Regions from separate parts of the Streptomyces sp. NPDC046977 genome, predicted to be linked through region 1. Evidence: riboswitches for the same ligand, from Rfam matches in the RefSeq annotation. Region 1 holds a riboswitch; each other region holds the start of a gene.
The links. Region 1 has a riboswitch for S-adenosylmethionine ahead of ABZ883_RS29635 (aminotransferase class V-fold PLP-dependent enzyme). Riboswitches for the same ligand answer to the same signal wherever they lie in the genome.
Positions count from the first base shown of each region.

Region 1 (3,753 bases):
GGGGCCCTGCCCGTCGGAGTCCATCCGACGGACGGGGCCCTTTCCCGTTCCCCCGCGCCGATAGGCTGGGGCCGAAGGTATCCATTGCACGTCAGACCACCCGGAGTGTGGACCATGAGCGCTGTGAACCCCGCTGGAGGCGACACCGCGGCGGATCGCTCCTGGCCCGGGATCCTGGGAGCTCTGCTGGCGGGACAGGACCTGAGCACCGCGGAGACGGCCTGGGCGATGGACCGCATCATGAGCGGCGGGGCCTCCGACGCCCAGATCGCCGGCTTCATGGTGGCCCTGCGGGCCAAGGGCGAGACCGTGGACGAGGTCAGCGGGCTCGTCGAGGCGATGTACGCGCACGCGCAGCCGCTGGACATCCCCGGTCCCGCCGTGGACATCGTGGGCACCGGCGGCGACCGGGCCAGGACCGTCAACATCTCGACGATGTCCGCCATCGTCATCGCCGGGACCGGGACCAAGGTCGTCAAGCACGGCAACCGCGCGGCCAGCAGCGCCAGCGGGGCCTCCGACGTCCTGGAGAAGCTGGGCATCAACCTGGACCTGTCGCCCCTGCGCGTCGCCCAGGTGGCCGAGGAGACCGGCATCACCTTCTGCTTCGCGGCCAAGTTCCACCCCGCGATGCGCTACGTCGCCTCGGCGCGGCGCGACCTGGGGGTCCCCACCTCCTTCAACATCCTCGGCCCGCTGACCAATCCGGCCCGGGTCGGGGCCTCGGCGGTCGGCTGCTTCGACACCCGGATGGCCGGTCTGATCGCGGGGGTGCTGGCCCGGCGCGGCTCCTCCGCGCTGGTCTTCCGCGGCGACGACGGACTGGACGAGCTGACGGTCACGTCCACCTCCCAGGTGTGGATGGTGCGCGACGGGGCGGTGGAACAGATCCCGTTCGACCCGCGCGACGTCGGCATCGAGCTGGTCCCGATCGAGGCGCTGCGCGGCGCCGACGCGGCCTACAACGCCGATGTGGCGCGCCGGCTGCTGGCGGGGGAGACCGGGCCCGTGCGGGACGCCGTCCTGCTGAACTCCGCCGCCGCGCTGGTGGCGCTGGAGCCCGCGGAAGGCCCGCTGGTGGACCGGATCGCCGCCGGAATGGCCCGGGCGGCGGAGTCCATCGACTCGGGCACGGCCGCCAAGACCCTGGAACGGTGGGCGGCGGCCACCAACGCGTAGGGCGTTCACGTGGAAGGGCCGGGGCCGGGTGCCCCGGCCCTTTTGTGTTCCCGCCGTGGCGCAGGGCCGAGTGGTGCGGGATGTCCGGGATGCGGACCGCGGCTTGCGGCGCCGCCGGTCTGTGGCAGGATGCTGCGCAGGTCACGAGTGACAGCGACACGGCCCCGGCCCGCTGTCCGGCAACCCTCCTTCCGTGGCGGGGTGCCCCGGGTGATGACCAGGCCGCAGGCAGCGAGGTCTGCGGCAAGCGCGGTCATGAGGAGTTCTTCCGTGAGCAAGCGAATGCGCTAGGGCCGAAGGCCCCTTTCCACCCTCCCCGGGCGTGCCCGCTGCGCGGCGGCCCGGTGTTCCGAGGGCTTTCCCGTCAACCCTGACGCACTGTCGCTTTACCCTGCCCACAGGAGATTTCGCCATGCCCGTGCACCCTGCCGCGCCCGCGCCCGTCCGTGCCACCACCCCGCTGCCCGTCCTGGGCCGTGACGTCCTCGTCCCGCTCGTCACCGGCGGCGAGGTCGCCTACGCCGCCCTCGACTACGCGGCGAGCGCGCCCGCGCTGCAGCGCGTCTGGGACGACGTGGCCGCCTACGCGCCCTACTACGGCAGCGTGCACCGGGGCGCGGGGTACCTGTCGCAGCTGTCCACGGACCTGTTCGAGCAAAGCCGCGTCGAGGTGGCCGCGTTCCTCGGCTGCCGGGCCGACGACCAGGTGGTCTTCACCCGCTCGACCACCGACTCGCTCAATCTGCTGGCGGCCGTCGTGCCGGACGGCACCCGGGTCTTCGTTTTCGAGACCGAGCACCACGCCTCCCTGCTGCCCTGGCGGGACGGTGACGTCACCTACCTGAGCGCGCCCCGGACCCCCGCGGACGCGGTGGCCCTGCTGGAGCGCGCGCTGGCCGCGCGCGAGCCGGGGGGCCCGGTGCTGGTCTGTGTGACCGGTGCGTCCAATGTGACCGGTGAGCTCTGGCCGGTGCGCGAGCTGGCGGCGGCGGCCCACGCGCACGGCGCGCGCATCGTCCTCGACGCGGCGCAGCTCGCGCCGCACCACCCCGTCGACGTGGCCGAGCTCGACGTGGACTGGGTCGCCTTCTCCGGGCACAAGCTCTACGCGCCCTTCGGCTCCGGGGTGCTGGCCGGCCGCGCCGACTGGCTCCGCGAGGCCGAGCCGTACCTCGCGGGCGGCGGTGCCTCCCGCCGTGTCGCCCGCCGCGCGGACGGCGGCGTGGAGGTGGACTGGCACACCACCGAGGCCCGCCACGAGGCCGGTTCGCCCAACGTCATCGGCGTCTACGCCATCGCGTCCGCATGCCGGGCCCTGCGCGAGGCGGGCTTCGACGGCCTCGTCGAGCGCGAGCAGGCGCTGGTCGCCCGCGTGCGCGAAGGGCTCGCGGGGATCGAGCAGGTGCGGGTGCTGTCCCTGTTCGGGGAGGACGCCCCCCGGGTGGGCGTCCTGTCCTTCGTGGTCGACGGCTGGAACAGCTCCCACTTCGCCGCCGCGCTGTCCGCCGAGTACGGCATCGGCGTCCGCGACGGGCTGTTCTGCGCCCATCCCCTCGTGCGCACCCTGCTGGGCGACCACACGGAACCGGGCGACTGCGGGGGCGACACCACCCTGAACGCCGTCCGTGTCTCCTTCGGCGCGGGCACCCCCGACGAGCACGTCGAGCGCTTCCTCACCGCGGTCGCCGCCCTCGTCACCGACGGCGCCCGGTGGCGCTACCGCACCGAGAACGGCCGCTGCGTCCCCGCGGAGGGCGGGTTCTAGGAGTCGAGGCCGATGGCGAAGGCGGCTTCGAGGTCGTGCTGCGAGTACGTGCGGAAGGCCACGTGCGTGTCGGTGGCCTCGACGCCGGGGATCTTGCTGATCCGGCCGGGGATGACGTCCGCGAGCTGGTCGTGCTGGGCCACCCGGACCATGGCGACCAGGTCGTACGTGCCGGTCACGGAGTAGACCTCGCTGACGCTCTCCAGCGCCGCGATGGACTGCGCGATCTCGGGGATCCGGTCGACACTGGTCTTGATGAGCACGATCGCGGTGATCACGGCTGTAGGTCTCCTTCGGTCGCCCTGGTGGCGGGCTCCAGCTTAGGCCTTGCCCGGTAGCAGCCCCATGCGCACAGGAAGCCGAAGAGGAAGCCGGTGATGTGCGCCAGGTACGCCACGCCCGGCCCGGACTGCTGGGCCTGCCCGGCCAGCGACTGGAGCACGAACCAGAAGACCAGCACCATCCACGCGGGGAAGCGCAGCGGCAGGAAGAAGAGGAAGGGGAAGAGGCTGGTCACCCGCGCCCGGGGATAGAGGTACAGGTACGCGCCGAGGACGCCGGAGATGGCGCCGGACGCGCCGACCAGCGCCTGGGTGGAGGTGGTGTGCGCCAGGGCCCAGCCGTAGGTGGCCAGATAGCCGCACACCACGTAGAAGACGAGGTAGCGCAGCCGGCCCATGCGGTTCTCGACGTTGTCGCCGAAGACGTAGAAGAACAGCATGTTGCCCAGCAGGTGCACCCAACTCCCGTGCACGAACAGGGCCGTGAGCACCGAGACGAAGGGCGACCGCCCGATGTCGCCCGGCGGG
Region 1 covers NZ_JBEYWO010000023.1:50,073-53,825, reverse strand. The annotation lists gene trpD (anthranilate phosphoribosyltransferase) at 115-1,179, shown strand; SAM riboswitch class IV at 1,319-1,435, shown strand; gene ABZ883_RS29635 (aminotransferase class V-fold PLP-dependent enzyme) at 1,592-2,944, shown strand; gene ABZ883_RS29630 (Lrp/AsnC ligand binding domain-containing protein) at 2,941-3,222, opposite strand; gene ABZ883_RS29625 (rhomboid family intramembrane serine protease) at 3,219-3,753, opposite strand, start outside.

Region 2 (3,753 bases), on a different contig from region 1:
CTCCCCGGCCTCCTCCGCCAGCGCGTCGGCGAACGCGCTGTTGTACGCCACGTACGCCGCCCACTGCTCACGGAAGTCCTCGTCGAAGACGGGCTCCAGCGGCGTCTGGAACAGCAGATGGTGGACGAACCACAGCACGGAGTTCGCGATCCCGTTGTACGCGGACGCGAAAGTGTCCGCCGGGATGTCCAGCATGCGCACCCGCTGGTCGCCGGTGTCCTCCGCGGCCAGCCGCCCGCTCCCGTCCGCGGTCCGCAGCACGGCCGCGCGGTCGCCGTCACCGAGCGCGGCGCACACCCACACGGCGTCCGTGTCCGGCCCGATCGCGCTCAGTCCCGACACGAGACCGCCGCCTCCGCGCCGCGACTCCAGCGTCCCGTCCTCCCGGAGGCTGTACGAGACGGGCCCGCGATTGGACGCCACCAGAACCCGCGCGCCATGCGATGCGACCATGCCGCCAGCCTAGCCACGCATCCCCACCCGCAAACGTGTGCGCTACGCCACCCGAGCGTCCCCAGGGCCGCAAGGCCCTGCGCCCCCCTCAGGGGCGCGGGGAACTGCGCGCCCAGCCACGACGCACCGGCACGAAGCACACAACGCTCACCCCTCAGGGGCGCGGGGAACTGCGCGCTCAGCCACATCCCACCGGCACAGTGGGCACGACGCCCACCCCCTCAGGGGCGCGGGGAACTGCGCGCCCAGCCACATCCCACCGGCACAGTGGGCACGACGCCCACCTCCTCAGGGGCGCGGGGAACTGCGCGCTCAGCCACGACGCACGGGCACGAAGCACACAACGCTCACCCCCCAGGCGCGCGGGGCGAAGCCCCGAGCCTCAGGCGACCTCACGCCCCCGCACATACTCGGGCACCGTCATCATGGGCGGCCGCTCCTCCGTCGTGACCTCATGCACCCGCGGAGCGAACCCCTCCGCGGTCCGCTCGAACTGCGTGAGGACGGGCCGCACCAGATGCCCCCGCGCCAGCCGCGTCTGCGCCGTGCGATAAATCGTCGCGGCCATGCGACCCAGCGCCTGCCCGTCCTGGTGCCGATGGTGCCGTACGCCGACGTCGACCTGCGCGAGCGCGTCGAGCCCGACCGCGTTGAGCGCGTCGATGAGCAGCCCCAGTTCGACGCCGTACCCCACGGGAAACGGCAGCCGCTCCAGCAGGGACCGCCGCGCCGCGTACTCGCCGCCGAGGGGCTGCACGAAGCCCGCGAGCTGCGGCCAGTGCAGATTGAGCAGGGGCCGGGCGACCAGTTCCGTGACGCGTCCGCCGCCCGTCGGCTCCACCGTGCCGCCGGCCTCCAGGGGCCGGTCGTACATCGCCTTGACCAGCTGGACGTCCGGCTCCGTGAGCAGCGGCCCGACGATCCCGGAGACGAAGCGCGCGTCGAATTCGCGCAGGTCGGCGTCGATGAAGCAGACGATCTCGCCGCGCGTCGCGAGCAGTGAGCGCCACAGCACCTCGCCCTTGCCGGGTACGGCCGGCAGCCGCGGCAGGATCGCGTCGCGGTGGACGACGGTCGCGCCCGCCTCCGCGGCGACCGCGGCGGTCCCGTCCGTGGACCCCGAGTCCAGGACGACGAGCTCGTCGACCAGCGGCACGGCCCCGGGCGCGTCGGACATCAGCGCGCGGCGGATCTCCGTGACGATCGCCCCGACCGTGGCCTCCTCGTCGAGCGCGGGCAGCACCACGCTCACCGTCCCGTGCGGGCCCGCGGCCCGCTTCGCGGCGAGGAGCTGGCTCAGCGGCCGGCGCTCGGCGGTCCAGGACCGCCGCCGCAGCCAGCCGGCTACCTCGTCCAGCACTGCGTTGCTCCGTTTCTGCCCCTCTTCGGCCTGTCTCGAAGGACGGACGGGCTGTGACCAGGTTCGAGGTCGTCGGTTACAGTCGTGAACACGAGGCATGACCATCGTATGTCCGCGGTGATCGCGCCTCGCACGACAAATGCCCGGGCCCCGCGCCCGGTGCCATACCGCTCATCCAGAGGGGCAGAGGGAACGGCCCGTTGAAGCCCCGGCAACCCTCCCGCCGACCGCGAGGTCCAGGTGGGGAAGGTGCCAATTCCGTCTCGCGGCGAGATGCGCCGCGAGGAAGATGAGGAGAAAGGGCCTCGCCTGACATGGCTGCGCAGACTGCTGTCACCGACGTCGCGTCCACGGATTCCCCCTTCGGACCCGCTTCCGCACTGTCCTGCCGGGAGTGCGGCGAACGCTTCCCACTGAGCCCGATCTTCGCGTGCGAGGTCTGTTTCGGGCCGCTCGAAGTGGCCTACGACCTTCCCGCCGGCGATCCCGAGACGCTCCGCAAGCGCATCGAGTCCGGTCCGAACAACATCTGGCGCTACGCGCCGCTGCTGCCCGTCCCCGCCGACGTGGCCACCAAGCCCAATCTGAACCCCGGCTTCACCAAGCTCGTCAAGGCCGACAACCTCGCCCGTGAACTGGGCGTCACCGGCGGCCTGCACATCAAGGACGACTCCGGCAACCCCACGCACTCCTTCAAGGACCGTGTGGTCGCCATCGCCCTGGAGGCCGCCCGCACCTTCGGCCTGACCACGCTGTCCTGCTCCTCCACCGGCAACCTCGCGGGCGCGGTGGGCGCCGCGGCGGCCCGCGCCGGCTTCCGGTCCTGCGTCTTCATCCCGCACGACCTGGAGGAGGGCAAGGTCGTCATGGCCGCCGTCTACGGCGGCGAACTGGTCGGCATCGAGGGCAACTACGACGACGTCAACCGCTTCTGCAGCGAGCTGATCGGCGACCCGATCGGCGAGGGCTGGGGCTTCGTCAACGTCAACCTCCGCCCGTACTACGGGGAGGGCTCCAAGACGCTCGCGTACGAGATCTGCGAGCAGCTCGGCTGGCGGCTGCCGGACAACCTCGTCATCCCGATCGCCTCGGGCTCGCAGCTGACGAAGATCGACAAGGGGCTCCAGGAGCTGATCAAACTCGGCCTGGTCGAGGACAAGCCGTACCGCATCTACGGCGCCCAGGCCGAGGGGTGCTCCCCGGTGTCCACCGCCTTCAAGGCCGGGCAGGACGTCGTGCGCCCGCAGAAGCCGAACACCATCGCCAAGTCGCTCGCCATCGGCAACCCGGCGGACGGCCCCTACGTGCTGGACATCGCCCGGCGCACCGGCGGCGCGGTCGAGGACGTCACCGACGAGCAGATCGTGGACGCCATCAAGCTGCTCGCCCGCACCGAGGGCATCTTCGCGGAGACGGCGGGCGGCGTGACCGTCGGTGTCCTGAAGAAGCTGATCGAGAGCGGGCAGTTGGACCCGGCCGGCGAGACGGTCGTGCTCAACACCGGTGACGGGCTCAAGACCCTGGACGCCGTCGCCGCGACCTCCCGGCCCACCGCCACCATCCGCCCGAGCCTCGACGCGTTCCGCGCCGCCGGCCTGGCCGGCTGACCCCGGCCGCCGATCGCCGTCCGTCCCGATACGAAGGTGAAGCCCGCATCATGAGCGCGAACGTCCGCATCCCCACCATCCTCCGCCCCTACACCGGCGGCCGGGCCGAGGTCCCCGCCGAGGGCGGCACGCTGGCCGAGGTCATCGCGTCGCTGGAGAACAACCACCCCGGCATCGCGGCCCGTGTCCTGGACGACACGGGCAAGCTCCGCCGCTTCGTGAACGTCTATGTGAACGACGACGACGTCCGCTTCTCCGAGGGCCTGCAGACCGCGGTGGCCGAGGGCGCGTCCGTGTCGATCATCCCCGCGGTCGCCGGGGGCTGTTGAGCCG
Region 2 covers NZ_JBEYWO010000002.1:302,208-305,960, forward strand. The annotation lists gene ABZ883_RS03925 (trehalose-6-phosphate synthase) at 1-453, opposite strand, end outside; gene ABZ883_RS03930 (glucosyl-3-phosphoglycerate synthase) at 836-1,813, opposite strand; SAM riboswitch class I at 1,982-2,109, shown strand; gene thrC (threonine synthase) at 2,128-3,420, shown strand; gene ABZ883_RS03940 (ubiquitin-like small modifier protein 1) at 3,471-3,749, shown strand.
Region 2: another riboswitch for S-adenosylmethionine. It lies ahead of thrC (threonine synthase); the one in region 1 lies ahead of ABZ883_RS29635 (aminotransferase class V-fold PLP-dependent enzyme).

Region 3 (3,753 bases), on a different contig from region 1:
TGACGTGGCCGATCTCGGGCTTCTCCAGATGGTTGATCACACGCAGCAGGGTGGACTTTCCGGAGCCGGAGGGCCCCAGGACGACAGTGACCTCTCCCGGACGCACCGTCAGACTGACCCCGTCCAGCACCTGGTGGGCGCCGTACCACTTGTGGACGTCGTGGACCTCGACCGCGGCCGGCCGGATGTCGGTGCTCATGGAGTGGCCCCCGTCCGGATCCGGGCCGGCAGGTGGCGGAGCGCGGCACGGAGTTTCTGCACGGGAGTCGCGGGAACGATGCGCAGAGCGCCGCGCGAGTAGTACCGCTCGACGTAGAACTGGACGACGGAGACGACGCTGGTGAGGATCACGTACCAGACGGTGGCTACCAGCAGCAGCGGCACGATGTCGCCCGGGTAGGTGCTGCCCATGCTCTGCACCGAGCCGAAGAGGTCGAGCAGCGAGACGTAGAAGACCAGCGAGGTCCCCTTGATCAGGCCGATCAGCTGGTTGACGTAGGTGGGGACGACGGACCGCAGCGCCTGGGGAAGGACGATCCTGGCGAACTGGTAGCGCTGGGGCAGACCGAGCGCCGCGGCCGCCTCGTGCTGGCCCTGGTCCACCGAGAGGATGCCGGCGCGCACCACTTCCGAGGCGTAGGCCGCTTCGTTGAGGCTCAGCCCGATGACGGCGACCACCATGTCGGTGGCGAGCCTGGACTCGTCGAAGGTGAGGAAGGCCGGGCCGAAGGGCACGCCGAGGCTCAACGTACGGTACAGAGCGCTGAAGTTGTACAGGAACAGCAGCACGACGATCAGCGGGACCGACCGGAACAACCAGGTGTAGGTCCAGCTGACGGCCCGCAGTACGGGACTGCCGGAGAGCCTGGCCAGCGCCAGCACGATGCCTCCGAGAAGACCGAGCACCGCGCTGTACGCCGCCACCTCCAAGGTGATGAGCAGTCCGTCGAGGATCACCGGGCGCACGAACCAGTACCCGAAGCGGTCCCATTGGAAGAAGGGGTTGCTCAGCAGGCCGTGCCCGATCTGGGCGGCCAGGACGAGCACGACCGCCGTGGCGATCCACCGGCCGGGGCGGCGCAGGGGCAGCACCCGCTGCTCCGCCGGCGGTCGCGGTGCGGGACCACGCACGTCACCGGGCTCTTTCGCGGGCGCCCGGGCCGGGGGCGCCGAGCGGTCGGACACAGCGGTGCCAGGGGGTTCACTCATCGGGGACTCCAGCGGACGGGTGCACCCGGTCGCGCAGGCGACGGCCGACCGCAGGGCGAACGACACCTCGGCGGTACGGAGTGCACGGGGAGACGAGCGGAACGGGGCAGAACAGGCGGGCACACCCACCGCGTCAGCGGGAGGTGCCGGCGTTCAGGGAGTGGTCGTCAGCCTTGACAGCGCGCGCGACAGGGCGCGGAACACAGGCGACACAGGGCACTGCTGACGCGGGCCAGACCGACGGGCCGCTGCGTGTACGCCGGGACGAGGCCGTGGCGCCGCCACGCTGCCGTCCCCGGGGTCGCGTACATCGCGTCACCGCCACCGTTCCGCCCCGCTCGGGGCCTCGCGCCTGCCGAAAAGTCGTCGGGACAGCCCGGACAACCTTCCGCCTGGGAGGCGTTGGCGCGGCCGGCCTGAGCCTGCCGCCGACGTCCGGGACCGTTCTGCGGCGTAAGTTAGACACGGGCCGAAGAGAATGTCAACGACGCTGTCTCGCATGCCGGATGCCGCGGTGAGACGCCCCTCGCCTTCTTGACGCGCCGCGTCCGGCGGCCCAACACTGGTGCCGACGGTCACGATTGTCAGCGCCCGTGGTGCCGTGTCGCGGCTCCCACGGGTCATCGGCCCCGGCCCGCTGACCGGCAACCCTCACATCGCGGTGGGGTGCCCCGGGTGACGACCGGGTGCCGCCGGCGCGGCGGGACAAGCGCGGTCCCGCGTCACGCGGGCCCCGAGCCGGGGAGGCGGACATGTCCAGAGCACGGTCCGCGCTGCTCACCCGCCGGCTGCACATCGACTTCCTGCGTGTCTGCAGCGCGTTCGGCACGACCGGCTGACCTCGGCGAGTCCTCACGCAGTACCGACTCAGGGGCCGGGTGCGAGCACGCACCGGCCGTCAGCCGTCCCGCCCGCCGCTGCCCGAGGGCAACCGGGGGCCGCCACGCCCTGGAGAGCGCATGCCCGAGACGACGATCTCACGTGATCCCGGTTCCCCCGCGTCCTGTACCGCGCTGCCCCGCACGCCCCGTCCGGACCGCTTCCGCAGCCGGATCGGTGCCGACGCCGCCGGCGGCTTCTACCCGGCTCCGCGCCGCTACGAGCTGTTCCTTTCGGCGCGAGGCCCGCAATCGCGGCGGGTCGCCGTCACCCTCGACCTCCTCGGCCTCCGGGACACCGTCTTCACAACGGTCGTTCCGGCGGCGCCGCACGAAGCGGCCGCGCCCGCGGCGTTGCGCGCGGCGTACGAGGCCACCTGGCACGGCTACGACGGACCGCTGACCGTACCCGCCCTGTGCGACCGGTGGACCGGACGAGTCGTCAGCAACCACACCCCGGACATCCTCCGCGACCTCGCGGGCCGCCTCGGGGACGCGGCACGCCTGTGTCCCCTGGACCTTGCGACCGAGATCGGGACCGTTCGGGACCTGGTGGAGCAGGACATCGCGCGCCCGGCGGAAGAGGCGGCCACGGCAGCACCGGCCGACCGTGCCAAGGCCCTGGAACAACTGCTCACCGCGCTCAACCTGCTGGACCGCCGACTGGCATGCGCACCGGGCCCCTACGCCCTGGGCGAGCGGCTGACCGCGGCGGACGTCGACCTGTGGGTCGCCCTGTCGGACCTCCCGGACGGCGTGCTCTCCCCGTACCGGCACCTCGCGGCCTACGTCCGCCGCCTCCCACGGCAGTACGCGGCTTTCGGGTTTCCCCGGCCGGAGGAACGTACAACCCAGGGAGGCTGATGCCGCTCCCGAAGCACCTTCCGGACGGGCACCACTAGGGTGCTGGGTTCACGAGACCGCCAATGTCCCACGGGAGATCCACGATGCCGAACCCCATGGGGTCGACGTACGCCACCGTCCGACCGCGGGCGAAAGCCGCCGAGGGAGCGGGCAGCAGGGCCACCGGTCCGGCCGTGGTGTTCAAGCCGGTTGAGCCCGCCCCGGCGGTGGCGGCATGACCCGGCCGGCGGGCGGGATGCTGCACCACGTCGAGATCTGGGTGCCCGACCTGGAGCGGGCCGTCGCCTCCATGGGCTGGCTGCTGGAAGCCCTGGGATACACGCTTTTCCAGAGCTGGGACGAGGGCCGCAGTTGGCGGCTCGGAGCGACCTACCTGGTATTCGAGGAGTCCCCCGCCCTGACCGCCGTCCGGCACGACCGGTGCCGGCCCGGACTGAACCATCTGGCGTTCCACGTCGAAGACCACCACACCGTGGAGAATCTGGCCTCCGAGGCAACGCGGCACGGCTGGAGCCTGTTGTTTCCCGACCGCCACCCGCACGCCGGCGGCGAGCGGGCCTACGCCGCCTACCTGGAGAACACCGACGATTTTGAGGTCGAGCTCGTCGCCATCGACCCGTCGGAGCCGGACTGACGACGCCCCCCAGTACCGCAGGGACGTCAGCGCAACGGCAGGAAGATCGCCAGTGCGACAGAGGAGCCGATCAGGAACCCGACGACGGTCTGCGCAACCGTGTGGTCGCGCAGCACCACCCGGGACCAGCCGACCGCTATCACGGCAAAGAGGAGGGGCACCATCGGG
Region 3 covers NZ_JBEYWO010000029.1:102,088-105,840, reverse strand. The annotation lists gene ABZ883_RS33860 (amino acid ABC transporter ATP-binding protein) at 1-199, opposite strand, end outside; gene ABZ883_RS33855 (amino acid ABC transporter permease) at 196-1,209, opposite strand; SAM riboswitch class IV at 1,819-1,927, shown strand; gene ABZ883_RS33850 (glutathione S-transferase C-terminal domain-containing protein) at 2,169-2,951, shown strand; gene ABZ883_RS33845 (VOC family protein) at 3,166-3,585, shown strand; gene ABZ883_RS33840 (phosphatase PAP2 family protein) at 3,612-3,753, opposite strand, start outside.
Region 3: another riboswitch for S-adenosylmethionine. It lies ahead of ABZ883_RS33850 (glutathione S-transferase C-terminal domain-containing protein); the one in region 1 lies ahead of ABZ883_RS29635 (aminotransferase class V-fold PLP-dependent enzyme).